One region of the Crystallibacter crystallopoietes genome, then DNA from elsewhere that is predicted to be linked to it. Evidence: riboswitches for the same ligand, from Rfam matches in the RefSeq annotation. Region 1 holds a riboswitch; each other region holds the start of a gene.

The links. Region 1 has a riboswitch for cyclic di-AMP ahead of AC20117_RS23350 (hypothetical protein). Riboswitches for the same ligand answer to the same signal wherever they lie in the genome.
Region 2: linked by a shared signal. The riboswitch ahead of AC20117_RS10780 (NlpC/P60 family protein) and the one ahead of AC20117_RS23350 (hypothetical protein) in region 1 are both predicted to bind cyclic di-AMP.
Region 3: linked by a shared signal. The riboswitch ahead of AC20117_RS11545 (C40 family peptidase) and the one ahead of AC20117_RS23350 (hypothetical protein) in region 1 are both predicted to bind cyclic di-AMP.
Region 4: linked by a shared signal. The riboswitch ahead of AC20117_RS20605 (C40 family peptidase) and the one ahead of AC20117_RS23350 (hypothetical protein) in region 1 are both predicted to bind cyclic di-AMP.

The regions. Positions count from the first base shown of each region.
Region 1 is NZ_CP018863.1:3,049,287-3,054,872, reverse strand. Features, by position in the region: gene AC20117_RS14275 (hypothetical protein) at 60-2,408, opposite strand; gene AC20117_RS14270 (hypothetical protein) at 2,696-3,280, opposite strand; cyclic di-AMP (ydaO/yuaA leader) riboswitch at 3,835-4,008, shown strand; gene AC20117_RS23350 (hypothetical protein) at 4,011-4,946, shown strand; gene AC20117_RS14260 (hypothetical protein) at 5,056-5,430, shown strand; gene AC20117_RS14255 (ribose-phosphate diphosphokinase) at 5,449-5,586, opposite strand, start outside.
Region 2 is NZ_CP018863.1:2,295,720-2,301,305, reverse strand. Features, by position in the region: gene AC20117_RS10785 (NlpC/P60 family protein) at 418-1,197, opposite strand; cyclic di-AMP (ydaO/yuaA leader) riboswitch at 1,203-1,371, opposite strand; gene AC20117_RS10780 (NlpC/P60 family protein) at 1,776-2,555, opposite strand; cyclic di-AMP (ydaO/yuaA leader) riboswitch at 2,561-2,729, opposite strand; gene AC20117_RS10775 (M23 family metallopeptidase) at 2,862-3,506, opposite strand; cyclic di-AMP (ydaO/yuaA leader) riboswitch at 3,664-3,876, opposite strand; gene AC20117_RS10770 (iron-dependent transcriptional repressor DtxR) at 3,966-4,682, opposite strand; gene serC (phosphoserine transaminase) at 4,962-5,586, shown strand, end outside.
Region 3 is NZ_CP018863.1:2,461,359-2,466,944, forward strand. Features, by position in the region: gene AC20117_RS11540 (MDR family MFS transporter) at 1-1,493, opposite strand, end outside; gene AC20117_RS11545 (C40 family peptidase) at 1,710-2,588, opposite strand; cyclic di-AMP (ydaO/yuaA leader) riboswitch at 2,593-2,768, opposite strand; gene AC20117_RS11550 (hypothetical protein) at 2,969-3,358, shown strand; gene bioD (dethiobiotin synthase) at 3,438-4,205, opposite strand; gene AC20117_RS11560 (cytochrome P450 family protein) at 4,202-5,320, opposite strand; gene AC20117_RS11565 (aminotransferase class I/II-fold pyridoxal phosphate-dependent enzyme) at 5,317-5,586, opposite strand, start outside.
Region 4 is NZ_CP018863.1:4,483,745-4,489,330, forward strand. Features, by position in the region: gene AC20117_RS20595 (complex I subunit 4 family protein) at 1-190, shown strand, start outside; gene AC20117_RS20600 (NADH-quinone oxidoreductase subunit N) at 194-1,627, shown strand; gene AC20117_RS20605 (C40 family peptidase) at 1,774-2,676, opposite strand; cyclic di-AMP (ydaO/yuaA leader) riboswitch at 2,681-2,856, opposite strand; gene AC20117_RS20610 (DUF305 domain-containing protein) at 3,360-3,917, opposite strand; gene AC20117_RS20620 (cytochrome P450) at 4,346-5,452, opposite strand.

The DNA.
Region 1 (5,586 bases):
GCCGGCAAAGGATGCTGGCAACGGCCTCAAGTTATTCGTGACCGATGGACAAGTGTTCCCTAGCCCTTCTTACGACGGCGTGAGAAGACGGTGGCCGCGGTTCCTGCTGTCATCAGCAGCAGCGCCGCCGAAACCAGTCCCATGGATTCCGTACCGGTCATGGCCAGTCCACCTGCTTGCGGGTAGACGACGGGAGCCGGTTCGGGGTTCGGTGCCGCTGCCCCCGGTGCCGGCGGTTCTGCCGGCGCAACCGGCGGTTCCTCGGGGCTGACCGGCGGTTCTTCCGGTTCCGGGGTCGGCTTGGCCGGGCTCTCCTCGTCCGGGGCCTCGACCTCGGCGCAGGCCTCGGCGGAGTATTTGCCGTTGAGCAGGGCTTCGTTCAACAGGCCCGTTCCTTCATCTTCTTCCAGCCGGCAGTCCAGCTGGTCCTCCGAAGCATCGGAATCAACGACGACGCGCGCCCAGACGATGTAGAGATCCGTGGAGCCGGGTTCAATGCCGCGGCCGTCCGCCAAGGTGGCTGTAGCGTCCTCTTCGGGATCCTCCCACGCCCCTTCCTCGCCGTCGTTATCTCGAATCCATTCGGCGTTGGTGATCCGGATACCGTCGCCGAACTTCAGCGTGGTGGTCAGGTCATAGTCGCGCCAGGCGATCTTGGAATTGTTGGTCACGCTGACTTCGTATTCGATTTCCCAGATGCCGGCACCGACGTCGATCGCCTCGTAGGCGGTCTTGTCGACGTGCAGCCCCTCAGGGTCGAGCGAATTCTCGATGACGCAGCGGATGTCCTGGCCGTACGACGGCGTGATCTTGTCGCCGTCATGGGAGACCTTGCCTTCGCCGTAGACCAGTTCGCAGACCCAGTCGCCGGCGGAGAACTCATCCTCGCCGTCGAAGTCCGCTTCCTCGGCGAGGGTGTAGGTGACGTCCTGATCCACGCTGCCGCTCACCCAGGAGGTGCCCTCGAGCGTGGGCTCCTCGGCGCCCTCCGCGGTGGCCGTCAGCGTCCACTTCTCCGCGTAGTCCCAGTAGTCCTCGGGGTCGATGTCCTTGGCCAGCGTCAGGTTCTGTTCACATTCAACGTGGTTCACCACTGTGAAGGCGCTGTCCTTGTCCATGAGTTCCCGCTCGCCGAGGCCCTCGCTGTAGTCCACCAAGCAGCCTTCAGGAACCTTGACTTCCTCCTTGAGGTAGACGTAGTCGCCCTTGTAGAAGTCCGTGTACTGCGTATCCCATGCTGCGTCCGCGATTTCCTCGCTGTCCGGACCGAGCTTGAGCCAGGCGTCGAAGCCATACGGCTGGCTGCCGTGGTCAAATTCTTCGTCGTCGATGACCCACTTCTTATCAACTTCGAAGCTGGCGCGGTACTTGGGCGCGTGCGGGACATCGGCACAGGCCGAATCGACGTAGTTGCCGTCCAGGTAGATCTTGTTCAGCAGGCCGCCGGAATAACCGTCCTTACAGGTCAGCTCGTATTCCGGGGTGCCGTCTGCAACCTTGACCGTGGCGTACACGTGGTAGAAGTGGCTCTTGCCTTCGCCCAGCTCGACGTCGTCGTCCTCGGTGGCGAGCTCGGCCGTGTTGCCCTGGAATTGGCTTTCCGTGTTGCCATTGCTCCAGGTGGCCGATTCGATCTCGATGCCGTGGCCGAAGGAGAGCGTGTCCGAGAGAGTGTACTCCTCTTCGTCCTTGTAGTCGCCGTCCCCGTTGGGCTGGTTGGTTACCTGGATGGTGTAGCTGATGTACCAGCGGCCTTCGGACTCGTCGCCGAGGGCCTCCACCGCATTGGCCGTCTTGGTGGCGACGATCGGGCCGGCTGCGTCCTCGTGGTCGCCCTCTTCAGGCTCGGTTTCTTCTTCGTCTTCACCTTCTTCTTCATGCTCGGCTTCTTCGTTCTCGGTCTCTTCGTTCTCGGTCTCTTCTTCGGCCTCGGCGTCTTCGTCGTCGTGCCCGGCGTCATCCTCGCTGCCGGCGATCGCGGCCCGGGGCGCGGCGGGCTGGTTGGCTGGCACCGCTTCCTGCACAGCCGGTGCCGGGGCAGGCTCCTGACCCGGGGCAGGAGCCGGTTCAACGGGCAGTTCGGCTGTCGCTTCAGCAGGTTCGGGTGCCTCCGCGGCTTCAACTTCAGCGGCCTCGCCTGTTCCCTCCGCCGGATCATCCGTTCCGGCGAGCGTGGCTTCGGCAGGGGCCGCCGCAGCCAGCCCCGCGATCTCGGCGGCTGATCCCGATGACTCTGCTCCGCCGTCGTCAGCCAGAACAGGCAGGGCCAGACCGGCCGACATGAGCGTGCCAGCGGCCACCACGGCAAATCCTCCGCGCAGCCGCTTCATGGCATCACGTCTCTTCGGGCGCGCTTCCTTGGGCGGTTTCGGATTGGACGCCGCTGACTGCGCTGGCTTGTCTGTCATCTTGTTCCCCCAAAAAAGACCGGCACACGTCGGGTGCCGGTGCAGGTGCGAGTGGCGGACCGTCTCCCCTGGTCCGTTATTGCCGTGAGCGCCCATGCGGACGCTGCGGCAGCCCGCTCCCCCACGGGCTGCCACACGTGCAGTCCCTCATAAAGAAAACTGCTTCCCCCCAGGGTTCTCGCCATTGAGAACCCGCTCCGCTGCCGTCGAGCCCTGACAGCCGCCGGCAACGGAGGCGGTGGTGGCTGCCAAGTACGGTTAGCCTAAGCGAGGGGCACCTGTGGGCGCTAGGGATAAACGTTGCTTTCGGCCGGATCGGCGCGGTTTTCCAAGGTATTCGCAAGGTCGCTGGACGCGGTTCCTCTGTCAGGCACTTCCGTGACCGTCACGTGGTCGGTGTCGAGGTAGCCGCGTTCCAACAGGCCGGAACTGGCATTGTGGCGGAGCAAGTCGATACTGGTCCGCTCGCCGGCTTCCCAATCAGCTTCGGTAGGATTCAGATGTTTGCTTGTCGTGGTAGGCCACTGCCCGGCTTCCCGCATTGCATCTGCTACTTCGCCAAAAACGGGCCCGACGCTTCCGCCGAGGTTGTACTGTCCAGGATATTCGGAATCGGGGTGCCGGTAGGTGGCCATCACTTCGCCCTCATGCGGCGTGGTGCAGTCAACCGTGAAGATGGCTGTGGTTTTGGCCTGGTAATCGTAATCGAAGTAGAGACAGTCCCCGATTGCCAAGTCGCTTAGTCGCTTGGCATCCATGGTGTCCCAGGCGTTGGCGAGAAATTGCTCCATCGCCAACCGGTCGGCTTCGGCCTCCTCCGCGGTGAGGTCGGGAGCAGCCGGTATAGAGGTTACATCGGGTGCGGGCGTCACCGCTGTAAGGGTAGCGGGAGGACCTGGTGGCTGAGGGCTCGGAGCCGAAGTGTTCTCGCTTGCTTCGCCTGTGTTGAACCCGGTGGCGGCCGATGAAGTAGGGATGGAAGCCGAAGCCGCACACCCTGACAGCAGCGAAACCGCCGCGGCGGCCAACAGTGTACGAACGGCGTGACGATGACTGTCGGCGTTGCCCTGATTCACTCATTCTCCCCGATATTGCGCTTCTCTCCTGATTACAGCACCGCAGGCATGACCGAGGAAATCCGGCGCGGCTTCACTACGACGGGAAGTTGATGGACCTGGCCAGAGACGCTGCCCTGGCCAGGTCCATCCATCCCGTGCCTTGGGGAGGTGGCATGCGCTGGGATGACTAATTCAGCCTAAGTTCCGACAATCCGACACGCCAGAGGTTGGTGAAAAGATTCATCTTCCAATAAGTGACCACAAACACATGTCACGAGTTTGTAACGGTTCAGCGCGCTCGATACGTTTAATCGCGCCATGGCCCTAGGCAAGGGTTGTGGCCGGGTCCGCACGCCGAGCTCTGCCAGCGTACCTGTCCGTTCAAATTCACTGGCAGAGGTGGAGGAACCAGAAGTGGCGCCAGCGGCGCCTTGGGGTGAAGTGCGGCTAGTTGTCCGCGGCGTTCTGCTGCGGTCCCGGCCGGGCCGAGATGCTCCGTCTCGAATCCGACAGCTAACTTCGCAGGCGTGTAGAGAGGAATCCCGTGAAGAACCATTCTCGTGGACGCCGGCGCGCCGGTCCCACTGTCTCGTCGCATGGTGTCACCAGTCTCGTCCGCGGCCGCCGCCGCGCCAAGGACCAAGCCCCATCCGCTGTCCCCTTCCGCAGCGTCGGGGCACTCACCGGCCTGGCCGTAGTTGCCACGGTGGCCGCTGCGGCCGCCCTGCCCCTGAATCAGGCTGGATCCCAGGAAGCCAGCGCTGGCCGACCCCAACTGCAGACATCCGTTAAAGCCTGGCCCATTTCAGCGCCGTTGAATGAAGCTGAGCCGACGTTCAGCCGGCCGACAACAGACAGCACAGCGGCCGCACAGAAGGATATAAAGGTCGCTCCGAGTAGTGTGGCCCAGCCGACTCTTGGAGGGGACGCAACCGAGCGACCCGCTCCAATGACCACGCAGTCCGCCGCAGACTCCACCGGCGAGGCTGCGGCACCGCTTCCCGGCGTCGTCGGGGAAGCAACCGGCGCCGCCAAAGACAAGGTTGCCGGCGCTACTGCGGCTGCCACGGATACGGCTGAAAAGGCCACAGCGACTGCGACGGACGCGGCGGACAAGGCCACTGCGGCCACCACAGGTTCACCTGAGCCGACAGCCTCGCCTACCGCCGACGCCGCTGTACCGACAAGTCCGGCTACGAGCCCTCCGGCCAAGCAGAGCACCCGAGCGGTGCCTGAGGAGCCCGAACCCACAAGATCAACCGTACCCAGCCATTCGGCGGCCCCCGTCGAGCCGGCTCCGACCAGCGAAGCTGCCGACCCCGAGGAGCGGCACTCGCCGGAGCCCTCGCCTACTGCCGACACCCGGGATGAGGAGAGGGAGAAGCATCGCCGGTTCCGCGTCCGCGCTGACGTGGATGTGGACTTGCGCCTCCCCGTTTCCCTGCTGGGTGAAGACGAAGACGGCAGCAGCAGCCGGTAGGCTTTGTCCCGGCCTCTTGGGGCCAGGCTGTAGAGAGAGGGTGGCGGAACCAACGTTCCGTCACCCTCTCTCTGTCACATTTTATCGAAGATGTGTTCTACTTTTAACTATGGATCGGGATGCTGCAGCGCGAGTGGCAGCCCGTTACGCGAAGCGTGCGGAGCCGGTATCGCTGACCGCCGAGGAACTGGATCTTGAGCATCACAAGGTGACCCGGGTAGTCCCGGGCGTGCCGGTGTGGGCGTGGATCCGTTTTCCCGGTGCCGCCGAACTGGTCCAGGGTGAGGCGTTCGGCTGGACGTCACGGGCTGTGCAGGTGACCTGGGAGGACGCCGGCATCAGGCGCACAACGTGGGTGTGGGCCTCGGCCGTGCAGCGGCGCACCGATCCCTTACGCAAGACGTCCCTGGGCGAGAGAACTGCAGCTAACGACGACGCGGCGCCGGCCGGATCCCAAGGAGACCGGCCGACGCCGCGGAGTTAGCCCGGTTAGGACTGAGGTTTAGGCCTTGCCGTCGAAGAGGCTGGTGACGGAACCGTCCTCGAACACTTCGCTGATGGCACGGGCGATCAGCGGAGCGATGGACAGCACGGTCAGCTGCGAGAACTGCTTGTCCGCGGTGATCGGCAGCGTGTTGGT
Region 2 (5,586 bases), 750 kb from region 1:
CGCCCGGGGCTGCGGGATCGGCTGCATCCCGGTCATGGTGATTCGACACTGACAAGAGTTAGAGTAAGCGGAATCACACCCGCTGCGCTAATTATTCGCCCATCGAAATTTCGCCGGAGTGCCCGCCGGCGTTGATGAAACGTTGTTTGCGGCCTTCCTCAGATGGGAACACCGCCGACTAAGAGCGCACTCTGTACCAACCCCTTTAACCACTACAGGGCCGCCCTCGCTGGAGGACGGCCCTGCAGATAAAAACGTTGATCCCGGTCTGATCCAGTTCCGCCATGAGCGGACCGGCGTTTGCAACTGGGGCCGCTGGCAGATGCCGGCAGGCCTCCGTACGGCGGAACGCCCGGGATGCGGTACTGCTATGACCTAGGAAACGTTTTCGGGTAGCGCGGTACCCGGTTAAAACTCTTAGCCGTTGGGGCGGATGAAGACCGGGCCCGAACCGATGTAGGCATCGGCCAGCGCGGTCGTGTAACCGGTCCAACCACCATGGATGGCCTGGCCGTTGCCCACGTAAATCGCGATGTGCGGCACACCGGCGCCGGCATCGTCGTAGTAGATCATGTCCCCCGGCTGCGGCGTCGAAACCTGGGTACCGTACGCCATGAACTGCGCCGGAGCCAGATCGCCCACGGAAATACCGGCCGAACGCAACGCGTTCTCCACCATCGCAGTGCAGTCCTGCGACACACCGATCTGGCCATAAGCCGACGCCACCAAAGCGGCACCAATACCGCTGGCAGCAACATCAGCCTTCGCCTCGGGCTTCGGCGCTTCCTCGGCCTTCTCAACCGGGGCAACAACCTGCTCGGCTTCCTCAACCACCGGAGCGACTTCCTCGGCCACAGCCTCAACCACAGGCTCCGGCTCTTCAACCACCGGAGCAGGCGTCGAAGTCACACCCGAACGCTCAAGATCCAGCTCAACAGCACCAGAAGCCTGCACAGCCTCAACCTGCACCCGCGACGGAGCCGCAGCAGCAGCCTGGACCGAAGCCTCACGCTCAATATTGGTCGCCTGCGCCGGAACGCCGACCGAAAGAACCAGACCGGACGCGGCAGCAATCACAGCAGCCTGGCGGCCCACGGAACCGGCATTCGAAGAAACAGCCTTGGAAATAGTCTCCAACGGGCTGGTACGGACGGGCACAGCACGGTGGCGGCCCAAAGCAGCAGTGTTCTTAGACACGAGTGATTACCTCTCCCAATGCCTGCGAGGTGAGCTGTCGGGTTCGGATGGGAGTCATCCGGCCATGGGAGCCCCGGCCTCAGCCAAGAACACCCACCACTTAACCCCAAGGGCCTCCTAAGAAGCCCGGAAGTTGGTTCCCCCGCCCCTGCCATGCGAAATCGTTGCGAACGGACCCCGGGAAGTGGCAGAGCTAGGCAATCCACCCGGAGGTGCCAAACCATGATTCGGATTTGGCACGAACAAGACGGTATACGATTTCCGGGGCTAAGTCACATTCAGATCACGGGCAATCCGCTTTGAATCCGCCAGACAGCGTCAGTCCAGCTCGGATCGTTTCATCAGACCCCGAAAATTCGCGGTTTTCTTCCACTTCTACGTGATTCAATTCACATTTTGCCGCCGTTACCTGAATGTGACGAAAAATGCGGGAAAAGCGGACGGAATACGGGAGTTGACCGAAATGGCAGGCATGGAAAGACCGATATAAAAATCAAGGAACGGGCCCGCATCCTGCACGAATGCGAACCCGTCCGCTTGAACATGTCGGCTGACTCAGCCGGCGGTGCTAATGCGTTTTAGCCGTTGGGGCGGATGAAGACCGGGCCCGAACCGATGTAGGCATCGGCCAGCGCGGTCGTGTAACCGGTCCAACCACCATGGATGGCCTGGCCGTTGCCCACGTAAATCGCGATGTGCGGCACACCGGCGCCGGCATCGTCGTAGTAGATCATGTCGCCCGGCTGCGGCGTCGAAACCTGGGTACCGTACGCCATGAACTGCGCCGGAGCCAGATCGCCCACGGAAATACCGGCCGAACGCAGCGCGTTCTCCACCATCGCAGTGCAGTCCTGCGACACACCGATCTGGCCATAAGCCGACGCCACCAAAGCGGCACCAATACCGCTGGCAGCAACATCAGCCTTCGCCTCGGGCTTCGGCGCTTCCTCGGCCTTCTCAACCGGGGCAACAACCTGCTCGGCTTCCTCAACCACCGGAGCGACTTCCTCGGCCACAGCCTCAACCACAGGCTCCGGCTCTTCAACCACCGGAGCAGGCGTCGAGGTCACACCCGAACGCTCAAGATCCAGCTCAACAGCACCAGAAGCCTGCACAGCCTCAACCTGCACCCGCGACGGAGCCGCAGCAGCAGCCTGGACCGAAGCCTCACGCTCAATATTGGTCGCCTGCGCCGGAACGCCGACCGAAAGAACCAGACCGGACGCGGCAGCAATCACAGCAGCCTGGCGGCCCACGGAACCGGCATTCGAAGAAACAGCCTTGGAAATAGTCTCCAACGGGCTGGTACGGACGGGCACAGCACGGTGGCGGCCCAAAGCAGCAGTGTTCTTAGACACGAGTGATTACCTCTCCCAATGCCTGCGAGGTGAGCTGTCGGGTTCGGATGGGAGTCATCCGGCCATGGGAGCCCCGGCCTCAGCCAAGAACACCCACCACTTAACCCCAAGGGCCTCCTAAGAAGCCCGGAAGTTGGTTCCCCCGCCCCTGCCATGCGAAATCGTTGCGAACGGACCCCGGGAAGTGGCAGAGCTAGGCAATCCACCCGGAGGTGCCAAACCATGATCCGGTCTTCGGCACGGGTTCGACACTATAACGTTTCATCTTCTAAGTCACATTCCGGTCACGGAATGGTGTGTCTTTGGTTACAGCCAACCCTTGGGGTCAACCATGTCGCCATTGACAACTACCTCAAAGTGGAGATGGCAGCCGGTGGAATTACCGGTCGTTCCGCTTTGAGCCAACAAATCCCCACGGCTGACAGCGTCGCCGACCTTGGCGCTAATGCTTGTCAGGTGGTTGTACGTGGTCTCCAGGCCGTTGCCGTGGTCCACTACGACGCGGTTGCCGTAGCCGCCAAACCAGCCGGCTTCCTTGACCGTGCCGCCAGCGGCCGAGTAGACCGGCGAGCCGCAGGCTGCGCCGTAGTCCTGGCCGGTGTGCATTTCACCGGCATATCCGGTTACCGGGTTAACTCGCATACCGAAGGGCGAGGTCATCTTCATGCTGTCCATTGCCATGGGCTGGGACAGCGTTCCTTCGCTGCTGACCGCCTTGGCATCGCCGCCGGATGCCACCATGACCTGTTCAAGTTTGGTGTCGGGATCGAAATTGCTCGTCAGGCCCGCGCGCTGGAAGTGCAGGTCTACTTCCGCTGCCGCTGTTACGGGCGCTGCGGCGACGGCAGCGACCTCGGCTGCTGCCGCGTCAACGGCGGGTTCGCCGGATGCAGAGGCACCTGCAGTGGTGGGCAGCAGGACAGTAAGCGCCATGCCGGATGCGGTTGCCACGATAGCGGCCTTGTGGCCGGCTCCTCGGACTACTGCGGTAACGGGCGACGGAGCAGCTTCGGCGCGTCGACGGCCGGTGCTTCCTGAACGCGGACGCGACCTACCTGCCGGGGCGGCCGAACGACGCCGTCCCGTGGCTCTTTGTTCTGACAAAAGTCTTCCCTCTCCTATAAGCCTGCGAAGTTAGCTGTCGGATTCGAGTAAGAGATAACTCGGCCACAAGACGTGCGGCATCAGCGCGGAAAGCAGCTGGTACCGAAATCAAGCGTGGCTTCACCCCTAGGCAGCTGGGTAGGCTGCCGATGGTGGGTCCTCCGCCCCTGTCAATGCGGGTCGCTGATCCGCTGACAGGGTTCGGCTACGGATCAGGTAACGCCAATGCATCGGCGTCAAGCAACAACTATAAAGGGAAACCCTTCAGAGTAATAATTCCTTTATCCAGACCTGTGGACAATGCGGTTAAGCGTTTCCAGCTGGGACGGTGTCGAACGCCACAAAGATGTGGGCAGCCACCTCGGGCGGCAGTTCGAGGGCGCCCTCGATCCCCGGAACACGTACTGAGATGTATTCGCCGACGGATTCCAGCTGCAGCTTGGCCCCGGGTTTCAGGCCGCCTTCATCAAGCTGGAGGAGCAACTCCGGCTCCACTTGGATCGGCTCGGCCAGCCGGATAATGGTCACGGTGTCCGACGGCTGGTACTTCCGCATGGCCTCTGTGAGATTAACAACACCGTTAATGAACTGCTCAGCAGGCTTTCCGCCCAAGGCCTCGAGCCCCGGGATGGGATTGCCGTAGGGCGACTCGGTTGGTTTGCCCAGCAGCTCATAGAGGCGCTGCTCCACGCGCTCGCTCATCACATGCTCCCACCGGCACGCTTCGTCGTGGACATAAGCCCAGTCCAGACCGATGACATCCGCAAGGAGCCGTTCGGCCAGCCGGTGTTTGCGCATCACCTCGGTGGCGCGGCGCCGGCCGTTCTCCGTAAGCTCCAGGTGTCGGTCTCCGGAGACAACAACCAGCCCGTCACGCTCCATCCGCCCCACGGTCTGGGAAACGGTAGGTCCGGAATGGCGCAGGCGCTCCGCAATGCGGGCCCGCAGGGCAACGATGTTCTCTTCTTCCAACTCGAGAATGGTCCGAAGGTACATCTCGGTTGTGTCGATGAGATCAGTCACTGGAATTCTTGCTCCTCAGCGCAGGTGGCGGGATAGATCCGAAAGCCGACGCACCGGCGTCGTGGTCCCCCAACAAGGTTATCTTGTTTGCCACAGGTGCCGATAATCCCGTGTTTGCACCAAGCGCAGGACAAATTACGGGACGCGACGGGGACAAGTCCATTATGCGAAATATGCGCGTCTCAAGTATCGGACGACGGGGCGGCTGCGACAGAATGTGAGGAGGTTCAAAGGCGAACTGTCTAGAGATCCCCGTAAGCCCGCCAGGAAGAAGCCTCTATGAGCGACCACCAGTCAATAAGCATTCCCGCAGACCTGCTCCCCCGCGACGGTCGTTTCGGTGCCGGGCCGTCCAAGATCCGCTCCGAACAGATCGACGCGGTCGTGGCGGCCGGCCGGGATCTGCTGGGCACCTCCCACCGCCAGGCCCCGGTCAAGAACCTTGTGGGCAGCGTGCGCGAGGGTCTTCAGACGTTCTTCCAGGCTCCCGAGGGCTATGAAGTCATCCTCGGCCTCGGCGGGGCCACTGCTTTCTGGGACGTTGCAACTTTCGGCCTGGTCGAGAACAAGGCGCAGCACCTCTCCTTCGGAGAATTCAGCTCCAAGTTTGCCTCGGCCACGAACAAGGCCCCCTTCCTGGCGGAATCCTCCATCATTAAGGCGGAGACCGGCTCCCTGCCCAGCCCGAAGGCGGAAGCCGGCGTAGACGTCTACGCCTGGGCGCAGAACGAAACCTCCACCGGCGTCGCCGCTCCGGTCAAGCGCGTGGCCGGCGCGGACGAAGGGTCGCTGGTACTCGTCGACGCCACCTCCGCCGCCGGCGGGCTGCACGTAGACGTCTCCGAGAGCGACGTTTACTACTTCTCGCCGCAGAAAAACTTCGCGTCCGACGGCGGTATCTGGC
Region 3 (5,586 bases), 590 kb from region 1:
GCGGGCTTGCGGACGAAGAAGGCTGCCGCCACGGCGAAGACCGAGATGATCGCGCCGGCCAGGAACGCGGCACGCACGCCGCCGGCCACCGCAACCGTACCCGCCGAACCGTCTGCGGCGAGGGCGGCGGACTGGATGGACATCACGGTCACGAACAAGGCCGTGCCCACGGCGCCCGCCACCTGCTGGACCGTGCCGATGATGGCGCTGCCGTGCGAGTAGAGTTCCGGCTTCACCGCGCCGAGGCCGGCGGTGAACAGCGGAGTGAAGAGCAAGGCCAGGCCGATGCTCAAGACAATGTGCGCGGCCAGCAGCGTGAACGGGGAGGTGTTCTCGGTCAGTGTGGACAGGAACCACAGCACGACGCTGACCAGCATTGTTCCCGGCACCAGCAGGACGGTGGGGCCGAACCGGTCGTAGAGCCGGCCGACAAACGGCGCCAGCAGACCCATCAGGAGCCCGCCGGGCAGCAGCATCAGGCCGATCTGGAACGGTTCGAGTCCAAGCACCTGCTGCATATAGATGGGGAGCAGGATGATGGTGCCGAACAGTGCGGCCATGCTGATGACCATCAGGCCCACGGTCACCGCGAAGGTGCTGGAGCGGAAGGTGCGCAGGTCCAGCAGTGCGCGGTCCCGCCGCTGGAGCCTCAGCTGGCGCAGGATGAAGGCGGACAGGGCCACGAGCCCCACGCCGAAGGAGATCCACATCGGCATGGCGGACACCGTCTCGCCGGCCTCGCCGGAGCCCTGGCCGACCAGGCTCAGGCCATAGATCAGGCCGCCGAAGCCGAACGCGGAGAGCACCACGGAGAACAGGTCCAGCGGCACGGGCCTCGGTTCGGTGACGTTGTCCACCCGCCGGTTCCCGATGATCAGCATGGCGACGGCGATCGGCAGCACCAGCCAGAACATCCACCGCCAGGACAAGGCGTTGAGGATAATGCCGGAGATGGTCGGCCCGATGGCCGGCGCCACGGAGATGACAATCGAGACGTTGCCCATCGTCTTGCCGCGCTCGGCCGGAGCCACCAGGGTCATCAGGGTGGTCATCAGCAGCGGCATCATGATGGCGGTGCCGGTGGCCTGGACAATCCGGCCCAGCAGCAGGGGCTCGAACCCGGGCGCTATCGCGGCAATCAGCGTGCCGGCGGAGAAGAGCGACATGGCCGTGGTGAAGACGGGCCGGGTGTTGAAGCGCTGCAAGAGGAAACCGGTGATCGGAATGACCACCGCCATGGTCAGCATGAACGCCGTGGTCAGCCACTGGGCGGCGCGCGCGGTGATGCCGAGGTCGTCCATCAGCTCGGTCAGGGCGACGCTCATGATCGTTTCGTTCAGGATGACCACAAACGAGGCAGCCAGCAACAACCGGATAACCCGGTTGTTCCGGCGCTTATGGTCGACGCCGTCGCTTCCCGGTCCGGGTACTGGCGCGGCGCCGGAATTTACGACGGCGGGTTCGGCCGGGGACTGTTGGCTCACGGAAGGTATCCTCAATGGTTTTCGGGGGAAGCGGTGCCTGCGCGAGGCGACGATAGCAAGACTAACCAGCATAGTGGAAGCACTATTCCCGCCGGCTCCCAAAAGGGGTACACCCCACATAAGATGCCCCACTTAACGCGGTATGCACCGCCGGAAAATCCGGCGGTGCATACCTATATATAGGAGCGTGCCTACATGCAGAGTGCGGCTGTGCGGCCGCAGGGCTTACTTGGTGAAGTAGCCGTCTACAGGCATCCAGCTGGTGGGGTGCACCTTGGTGCCCTCGCCCGGGTTCAGGGCGCTGATCATCTGGCCGTCGCCGAGGTAGATGCCGATGTGGCTTCCACCGTTCTGCAGAACCAGGTCGCCCGGCTTCGGGTTGCTGGTCGGGGTCAGGGCGCCGGCCTGTGCGGTGGTGACGCGGGGCAGGTCGATGCCGTGCTGGGCGTAGACCCACTGCACGAAGCCGGAGCAGTCCCAGCCGCTGGTGGAGGTGCCGCCCCAGACGTACGGGGTGCCGACCATGGACTTGGCGGTGGCGACAATGCCCGAGGTGCTGGCCGTGCTGACGGAAGCCGGCTCGATGTTGGCGCTGGCTGCGGCAACGGTGAAGTCTTCTTCCTGCGGAGCGGCGGCGGGTGCCTCGGCCGGAGCAGGAGCAGCATGTGCAGAGTGGTCGGCCGGAGCCTGTGCGGCACCGGAGAGCTGGATGACGTCGCCCGGGTAGATGACCGATTCCCAGCCGAGGCCGTTGGCGGCGAAGACGTCGTTCAGCTCAATGCCGTGCTGCGCGGCAATCTTGCCGAGGGTGTCGCCGGCCTTGACGGTGTGGGTTGCAGCCTCTTCCGAGGCGGCCGGTGCCGGTGCTGCGGCCGGAGCGGCAACAGTCTCAGCCTGGGCCGTGGCGGCGAAGTCGCTGGAGGATACGTCGGCTGCGGCGTTGGCGGGCAGGCCGGCGCCGAGCATCAGGCCACCGGCAGCGGTGACAACTGCGGCACTGCGGCCAACGGTACCTGCGTGGGACGATACGGCCTTCGAAACTCCGCTGAACGGGTTGCTGTGGACCGGGGTGGCACGATGGCGTGCGGAATTGATCTTGAACAAGGTTGTAGCCTCTCCCAATGCCTGCGAGGTAAGCTGTCGGGTTCGGATGGGAGTCACCCGGCCGCGTTCCACCTCGGAAAATCGCTCCGTGGTGAACTGCGGCTTAACCCCAAGGGCTCTGGAGGGAGCCCGATAAACGTGGGTCCCCCGCCTCTGCCATCTGTCTAGCGAACGGACTCGGAACGGTGGCAGAGTTAGGCAAAGCCATTCCGAGGGGGCCGGCCCAGGAAGCGCCGACGTGGTTGCCACCCTACATAACGGATTGATAACTCCGCAAAACGGACACGCCGCCAATGGCGGGTTTCGGGGTGGCTTGGTGCTAGTGGACGGCCAGCGAATTGGGTTCGGGCGGTGGCGTCGTTCCGTAGTAATCTTGCCGGATGATCCGTCGCAGCTTTGCCCTCGTTTTTGTAATGTTTTCCCTGCTCATCACGGGGTGCAGCCAGGTTGAACAGGCCGCCACCGATGCGGCTAACGACGCCGTTTCCGGCGCCCAGGATGCCGCCAGCCAGGCCGCCTCTGATGCTGTGTCAGGAATCACATCGGCTGCCGTCGACGAAGTACTCCAGCAGGTCTGCAAACCTGTGGCGGACGGCACGATCAGCGCAGGAGAGAAGCAACTGCTTGCCGGCCTCGTCGATGCCGCCGAACAGGCCGGCGTGCCCGCCGAAATTACGACGCCGATGGGTGACATTGCGCAGGCCGGAGACCAAGTGCCGGCCGAGTCTGTGAACGCACTGCAGGACGCCTGCGCCAACGCCACCAGCTAGCCCCAACGCCGGCTGCTGGCCCCAACGCCGGCTGCTGGCCCCAACGCCGGCTGCTAGCGCTAGTGCCGGCTGCCCAGCGCTAGCGCAGTCGGAACCACTCCCGGGCGCCGGCTTGGAACCTGGCCGGGTGCAGGGCTGCGGCGTCCTGCGGGATGGCGCCGAGGAACGGCACATCCAGATTCTGCAGGTACCGCAGGTTGTCCTCTTCCACCGCGCTCGGCTCCGCCGGCCAGGAGCCGATGACCAGTCCGGCGGCTGCGAGGCTTCGCGTTCTCAGGGCCTCGAGCGTGAGGAGGGTGTGGTTCAGCGTGCCCAGTCCGCTGCGGCAGACAACGACGACGCCGGAACCTCCGCCGCCGAAGCCTCGACTGACGGAAATCTGCTCATGGGCATTGCCGACGCCGGAGTTCCGCACGCGCGCTGCGAGGTCTGCGAGCGTCCTGCCTTCGTCGTCGAGCTCCACGAGAAGTCCGCCGGCGCCCTCCACCAGGACATGGTCCGATCCCGTGGCGAGTTGCTCGATGTGCCGGACGTGGTCCGCGAGCGGAGGCAGGGCCGCGCTTTGCCGCCCGGCAGCTGCCACCGGGGCCATCGGCTCGAGCAGCCGGATGCCCTCGGACACCGCGGCGACGCCGGAGAGTCGGCGCACTTCGTCCATGTCGCCGGGCTCGCCGTCGGCCACCCCGGTCTGCGTCGGCTTGTAGACCGAAACGGTGCCCGGCAAAGCGGTGGCGAGCGCCGCCGTCGTTATCGTCTTGCCGACCCCGGTGTCGGTGCCGGTGACGAAGATGACCGGCGGCAAGCCGTTCAGGCTGGCCAAACCGGCCGGGGCGGGAGTGTCGGTCACTTTTCCTCCTGTTCCACCGTGACGGTGAGCGGGGTTTGGAAGGACAGCAGGCGTAGCCAGTCCGGATCCGGCCCCGTGAGCCGCACCGCCGGCAGTGCCCGGGCCGTCTCCTCAAGCACCAGGACGGTTTCCAGCTCGGCGAGTTTGGCGCCCAGGCAGCGGTGCAAGCCGTGGCCGAACGCCAGCGAATAGGCGGTTCCGCCTGTGTCCGGAGGATGCTTGCCGCTGAGCTCGAGCAGGATTTCCGCGCCGGCGGGGAGCTCGGTGCCGCCTAATCGAGTGTCACGGGGAACGGCGCGCCGCCAGGTATGCACGGAGGATTCGGTGGCCAGCACCTGCCGCACGAAGGACTTGGCCCCGGAGGGAGCCCTGGAGTCGGCTCCGCTCCCGGCCTCGGCCCCCGCCCCTGCCCTGGCCCCGGCTCCGAGCTGTTGCCAGCGTCCCGGCTCCTGCAGCGCGCGGTAGAAGGACGTGCCGATCAGCTGTGCGGTGGTTTCCTGCCCCGCTATGACCAGGAAATAGCCCAGCGAGCAGATTTCCGACGGCGTGAGCCCGGCGGCATCGAGCACGCCGAAGAGCGACCCGGTGCCGCGGCTGGTGGCCACTTCGCCGCGCAGCCAGCCGTAGAATTCTGCGGCGCTCTCCGCCAGGACCGGCTGGCGGTCCTCGGGCGGCCAGCCCCAGAACAGTTCCAGCGAGTCCCGGCTCCAGCGCTTGAGGACGTCCAGGTCGGGGCACCGGATGCCGGTCAGCTCCGCCATGATGATCGGCGGAATGTGCTTGGCCACCGCGTCGGCCAGATCCGCCGGGCCGTGCTGCAGCAGCTCGGCGGTCTCCGCGGTGCGCACCTGGGTCAGCTCCCGTACCTGCGGTCCGATCGCGGCGACTTTCGCGGGGGTGAAAAAACCGGCCACGAGCTTGCGGACCTGGCGGTGCTTGGCGCCGGTGGCCGAGGCCAGCACCGGCGGCAGTGCAAAGCGGGCGCGGCTGAGGATGCGCAGGGCGGCCGGGGCCAGGGGCACCACGGAGGTCAGCGCGTTGGTGGGTAGGAAATCCTCGGTCCGGCGCATGACTTCACGCACCTCTGCCGGATCCGAAACCACGTGGAAGCTCATCCCGCCCCCGCCCCCATTCTTGCAGCGTCCATTCCGTCTGCCTTGTCCGGCACCATTCCGGCCACCAGCCCGGCGACCAGCCGGGCGGCGTGCTGTACCTGCTCCGGTGCCAGGTCCGCGCGGGCCGTCAGCCGCAGCCGCGAGATGCCGTCCGGCACGCTCGGCGGCCTGAAGCACCCGACCAGGACCCCGGCTGCCTCCAACCGGACGGCGAGTTGCGCGGCATCTTCCGCCCGGCCGACGGGAACGGACTGCACGGCGCCGGC
Region 4 (5,586 bases), 1.4 Mb from region 1:
CGCCCTGCAGCGGGTCTTCACCGGGCCCGTGGAGGGCCGCTCCCCCGGGTTCACGGATCTGCGTCCCCGGGAACTTTGGTCGGTCGCGCCGCTGCTGGGCCTGTCCCTGCTTATCGGTGTGCTGCCCCGGTTCCTGCTCGAGGTGATCGAGCCGGCCGCCTCCGCCCTCGCTACCCTGGTCAGGAGCTAGCCGATGGAAGCATCGATGCGGATGCTGCCCGCGCTGCTGCTCCCCGAGATCATCGTCTTCATCGGAGCCCTCGCGGTGCTGCTGGGAGGGTCGTTTTTACCGCGCAGGCGCCAGTGGATCGCCCGCATCGTGGCCGCCCTGGCCTTGCTGGGTGCTGCTGCCGCAGCCATTTCCGCCATGTTTGCGCCGGCGCAAACCGCCTTCAGCGGCACCTTCGCCGTTGACACCGCCACGGGCACGGCCCGTATCGTCACCGCCGTGGCTACACTGCTGGTGCTGGGTGTGGCCTCCGGGGAGATAGCCGCTTCGCCTCGGGAATCCGACACCTACGCACTGCTGCTGTTCGCCGCCACCGGGGTGATGGTCCTGGCCGGAGCCTCGGACCTGCTGGTGCTCATCGCCGGGTTCCTGCTGGCCAGCATCCCCCTGTACGGGATCGTTGGTTTGGCCGGTGGCCGGTCCGGGGCCGAAGCCGCCATGAAGACTTACCTTATGGGCGCGCTGTCGGGGATCCTGCTCATGCTCGGGGTCACCGTGCTCTATGCCTTGGCGGGCGGCACCGGTTACGCCCTGCTCCGGGAAACTCTCCCCGACGCCCCGGGGGCGGCCGTGGGGGCCGGTGTATTAGGCGTGCTGGCCGGGCTGCTCTTTAAAGCCGGCGGGGTGCCCTTCCACTTCTGGGTGCCCGACGCATCCCAAGGCACCGGGGGTACCGCCGCCACGTTCCTCACCACGGTCCCGAAAGTGGGCGCGCTGGTGGCGGTGTACAGGCTCGTCGATACGGTCTCCACCGGTGAGGACACTTTGTTGTTCGTTGCGGCGATACTGGCTACGGCGTCGATGTTCCTGGGCAACCTCGCCGCCTATTGGCAGAATGACCCCCGCCGGCTGTTGGGCTGGTCGACCGTGGCCCAGGTTGGATTCCTGCTGGTGCCCGTGGCGGCGGCCGGGCGCAGCGGCCTGGCCTTGCCCTCGCTGCTGTTCTATCTGGCCGCTTATGCCGTCACCAATGTCGCCGCCTTCGCCGTCACCGCCGCGTTGCCCCGGCACCGGGAGTTGGCGGCCTACCGGGGCCTTGTCCGGGCCCGTCCGGGGCTGGCGCTGGCCCTGCTCGTTGCGCTGCTGGGGCTGGTGGGCACTCCGCCACTGGCGGTGTTCGTCGGAAAACTCACCACCGCCACCGCCGCCTGGGACGGCGGGTACGGCTGGCTGGCCCTGGCAGTGATGCTCAACAGTCTGCTCAGCCTCTTCTACTACCTGCGCTGGTTCGCCCCCGTCTTCGCCCGCCCGCACCAAGGTGCCCTAGGGTTCCCGCAAGCGGGCGGGGCCGCCGCCTGGCCCGCGGCGACTGCGGGTGTAGCAGCGGTCTCGAGTCTGGCGCTTGGCCTCCTTGCCGGGCCCCTGTGGGCGGCCCTCGAAGGCCCCCTGGCCATGTAGGGCCGGCTGGCTGAGCGTGCCCGGCGGGAAAGCGTAGGGGGCCGGGGCAGAGATGCCACTGAAGCTGTAGTTAAAGAAGTATGCACCGTCGGCGGTTCCGACGGTGCATACTTCTATGGCTGCCGCAGATGCACGGCTGCGGGGATTTACCGGACGGTGTAGTAACCGTCTACCGGCATCCAGCTGATCGGGTGGACCAAAGTGCCATCGCCCGGATTCAGGGCGCTGACCATCTTGCCGTCGCCAAGGTAGATACCGATGTGGCCTCCACCGTTCTGGGATACCAGGTCGCCCGGCTGCGGGTTGCTGGTCGGCGTCATGGCCGCGATTTGCTGCTGGCTGGTCCGGGGAAGGTCGATGCCTGCCTGGGCGTAGACCCATTTCGTGAAGCCGGAGCAGTCCCACCCGGTGCTCGGTGAAGTTCCGCCGTAGACATACGGAGAATCCACCATGGACTTGGCGACATCGGCGATGCTGGAAGTGCTGGCGGCCGGTTCAATGTTGGCGCTTGCTGCAGCAACCGTGAAGGCTTCTTCCTTCGGCTCGGCCGGTGCCGGCGCTTCTGCCGGGGCCGGAGCGGGGGCCGGAGCAGTCTCTGCCGGTGCGGCCTGGGCCGGGGCCTGGGCAGCCGGCGCCTGCGCGGCACCGGGGAGCTGGATGATGTCACCGGGGTAGATGATCGACGTCCAGTCGAGGCCGTTGGCCGCGAAGAGCTCGTTCAGGTCGACGCCGTGCTGCGCGGCAATGTTGCCGAGGGTGTCGCCGGCCTTGACGGTGTGGGTTGCAGCGCCCTCATCAGAGGAGGCAGGAGCGGATGCCGGAGTGGCAACGGTTTCAGCTTGGGTCGATGCGGCGAAGTTACTGGAATCCACTTCTGCGGCAGCGTTGGCGGGCAGGCCGGCGCCGAGCATCAGGCCACCGGCAGCGGTGACAACTGCGGCACTGCGGCCAACGGTACCTGCGTGGGACGAAACGGCCTTCGAAACTCCGCTGAACGGGTTGCTGTGGACCGGGGTGGCACGGTGGCGTGCGTGATTGTTTTTGAACAAGGTTGTAGCCTCTCCCAATGCCTGCGAGGTAAGCTGTCGGGTTCGGATGGGAGTCACCCGGCCGCGTTCCACCTCGGAAAATCGCTCCGTGGTGCACTGCGGCTTAACCCCAAGGGCTCTGGAGGGAGCCCGGTAAACGTGGGTCCCCCGCCTCTGCCATCTGTTTGGCGAACGGACTCGGAACGGTGGCAGAGTTAGGCAAAGCCATTCCGAGGGGGCCGGCCCAGGAAGCGCCGACGTGATTGCCACCCTACATAACGAATTGGTAACAACGCAAAACGGACGCGCACCAAGGCCCGGTTACCGAGGCATGTAATGCTGATGAAGGGATGAAGCATTCCGGTTGGCGAAGCGCGGCATTCATGGCAATCTAGGTCCGCTAATCCGTGTGGAAGAAGCGTAGGAAACGGACTGAGGCTCTGCTTTTTCGTTCGCATGCAGGCTAAGAAAGACAGCTGCCGTCCCGATGCTTAAATGACCGGGCACCGACCGGACTAGGAGATTGGGAGTTACTCCTGGCCATGGCCGGTGCCCCTGTTCACTAGCACCTATGAGGCGGTTTCCACACTATCGGCACCTTATGTGCGGCAGAGCAACGTTCCCTGACCGTTGACTGAACGCCGACGATCATGCGGCAAGGGCTAGGGTAGGCAGACGTTCTGCGGCGTGATCCTGTGGCCGTACTAGGGCAAACTCAGTGCAGATGAAACGCCCTGGCAGTTCCTGAGCGCACTCACCTCGTACTCCGGTACCTGTCGGTTTTCAGCCTCGTCGGCGGTTTCCGCCGGCCCGTTCTCCGCAATGTCGTTGACGAGCCATTCCATCTCGCTGATTTCCCGCCGTTGGGCCTCACTGATGGCAACTGCCAGCTCGCACACCCGGTAGTCCTCGATCCCGGCCCGTTCCGACCGCAGGATCGCCATGGAGTGGTGGGGGATCATTGAGTTCATGAACGCGGTGTCGTCGATGGTGGCCTGGATGCGATCGAGGCTGATGGAGGTCGCGAGTACGAGCAAAGCCACCCCCACGATGGCTATGTTCACCTTCCGGTTCCGGTACATGTTCATCATCCAGCCGAGCATAACCAGGGCCATCACGCCGCCCATCGTGATCGCCATGTACATCCGGCTCTTGCTCCACCGCAAGTGTTCCAGCGCGTAGGTGTCGATGAACATGAGCCCGTACATCACGACGGTGGCGGTGGCGATCATCGCGCCGAAACGCCAATAGCTCATCTTCATCCCTCCTCCTTTGCCCTGCCCGCGGTTTGCCTGGTTCTTGTCCGTATCTGACTTCATCACGTGTCCTCTCTTTGCCAAGCACCGCGTGGTTCGGCGGGGCTGCGGGCTGTTTAAATTACGGTCAGGGTAAGATGGCGGCTTCTTCGAGGAAAGGCTGTACGGACGAGGCGAAGAGGACGATCAACTCGTCTTCGCGCATGAGGACAACCGTCGGACGGATGATAGTCACTGCGTTCTCGAATAGTCCGCATGGCTCGACCCGGTGGCGGGCTTCATCATTGCCGCCTTCGCCGTCTACGAAGGCGGGGAAGCCTGGGAAGGCGAACTTGTCGAGGACAACGCCGACGACTGAAACACGACGATGGACCCAGCTGTCCGCACCTTATGCTGCCATCCCCCAAAGGCCTCCCCGCCGGCGCCGCGGGAACTCACCCTGCCCGTAGCGGGGCCCGCGGCATGAGGACGAAGCCGCTGCCGGGTAAAGCGGGTATCCGGCGAAGGCTGATACCCAGATCCTGGACCGGCACATGGCAGTCAGTAGTAGACAGCAGGAGTGCTGCCGCCTTCACCAACTCCAGCGTGATGCGCTCCCCCGGGCAGCGATGCGTGCTCCCGGCGTCCCCGGCGCCTTGGGGCACCAAGGCATGCGGAGTGATCTCCTGGTTCCGGAAACGGTCGGGAGTAAATGCATGCGGATCCGCCCAGACCCGGCCGTCGCGGTTGGTGCCGTACAGGTCGAACAGGACCCAGGTTCCGGCCGGCAGCCTGTTGTCCCTCCAGACGGCTTCTTCGCGGGCGACTCCGCCCACAGCCGGGAAGAACGGGTAAAACCGCCTGACTTCCTGCGCAAACGCCTCCAGCTCATCAGGTCCGGACGAAACAATCTTTGAGCGCCAGCGGGGATATTCCGCCAGTGCCAGTGCAGCGAACACAATAAAGCGGCCCACAGCCACCGTCGGACGCAGCAGATTGATCAGCTCCACAGCTGCGACCTTGGCAGTCAGAAGATCGCCGTCGACATCCCTGTGGCCTGCGATCTGGGAGGCCGGGCATCCCGCTGGTGTCTTCACCGTGCCCGAACGGATCCGCTCGACCAGCTCGGTGGCCCACTTTTCCGTCCGGTTCCGGCGCAACTGAGCCCACCAGTTGCCCGGGCCCAAGGAGGCTGCTTTGTCGATCATACGGCTGAGCTCGCGGGCCAAGGTCTCGGCGCCGCGGTCGGAAACCGGCACACCCGCCCATTGACAGGCAGCCCGGGTAAGAATGAGCCGCACCTCATCATGCAGGATCACCGGTTCCTGCCACTCTTGAGCCCGGTCCAGCCAGGCGCCCTCGAAAATGTCCTTGAGACGGCTGACGGAGTCCTCAGACATGAGATCCATAAACATGGCCTTGCGGTGGCGGTGGTGACCGTCATCGAGCATCTGGACGCTGCCTTTGTCCTGGAGCAGGCGAAGGGTGTTCGGCGGCAATGCGCCCTGTCGCGTGAACTGTCCGCTCGTATACAGCAGAGCCGCTGCCTCTGCTCCGCGCATGCAGATAACTTGTCGCCCTGCTATCCGGGTCCGGAAGGCGTCAGTACCGAGCTTGTCGCAGCGGGAGGAGATGAAACTGTAGCCTTCGCGGAGAAAAGGGATCGAACTGTCAAGCGTCACAAGGCTTGGAATCA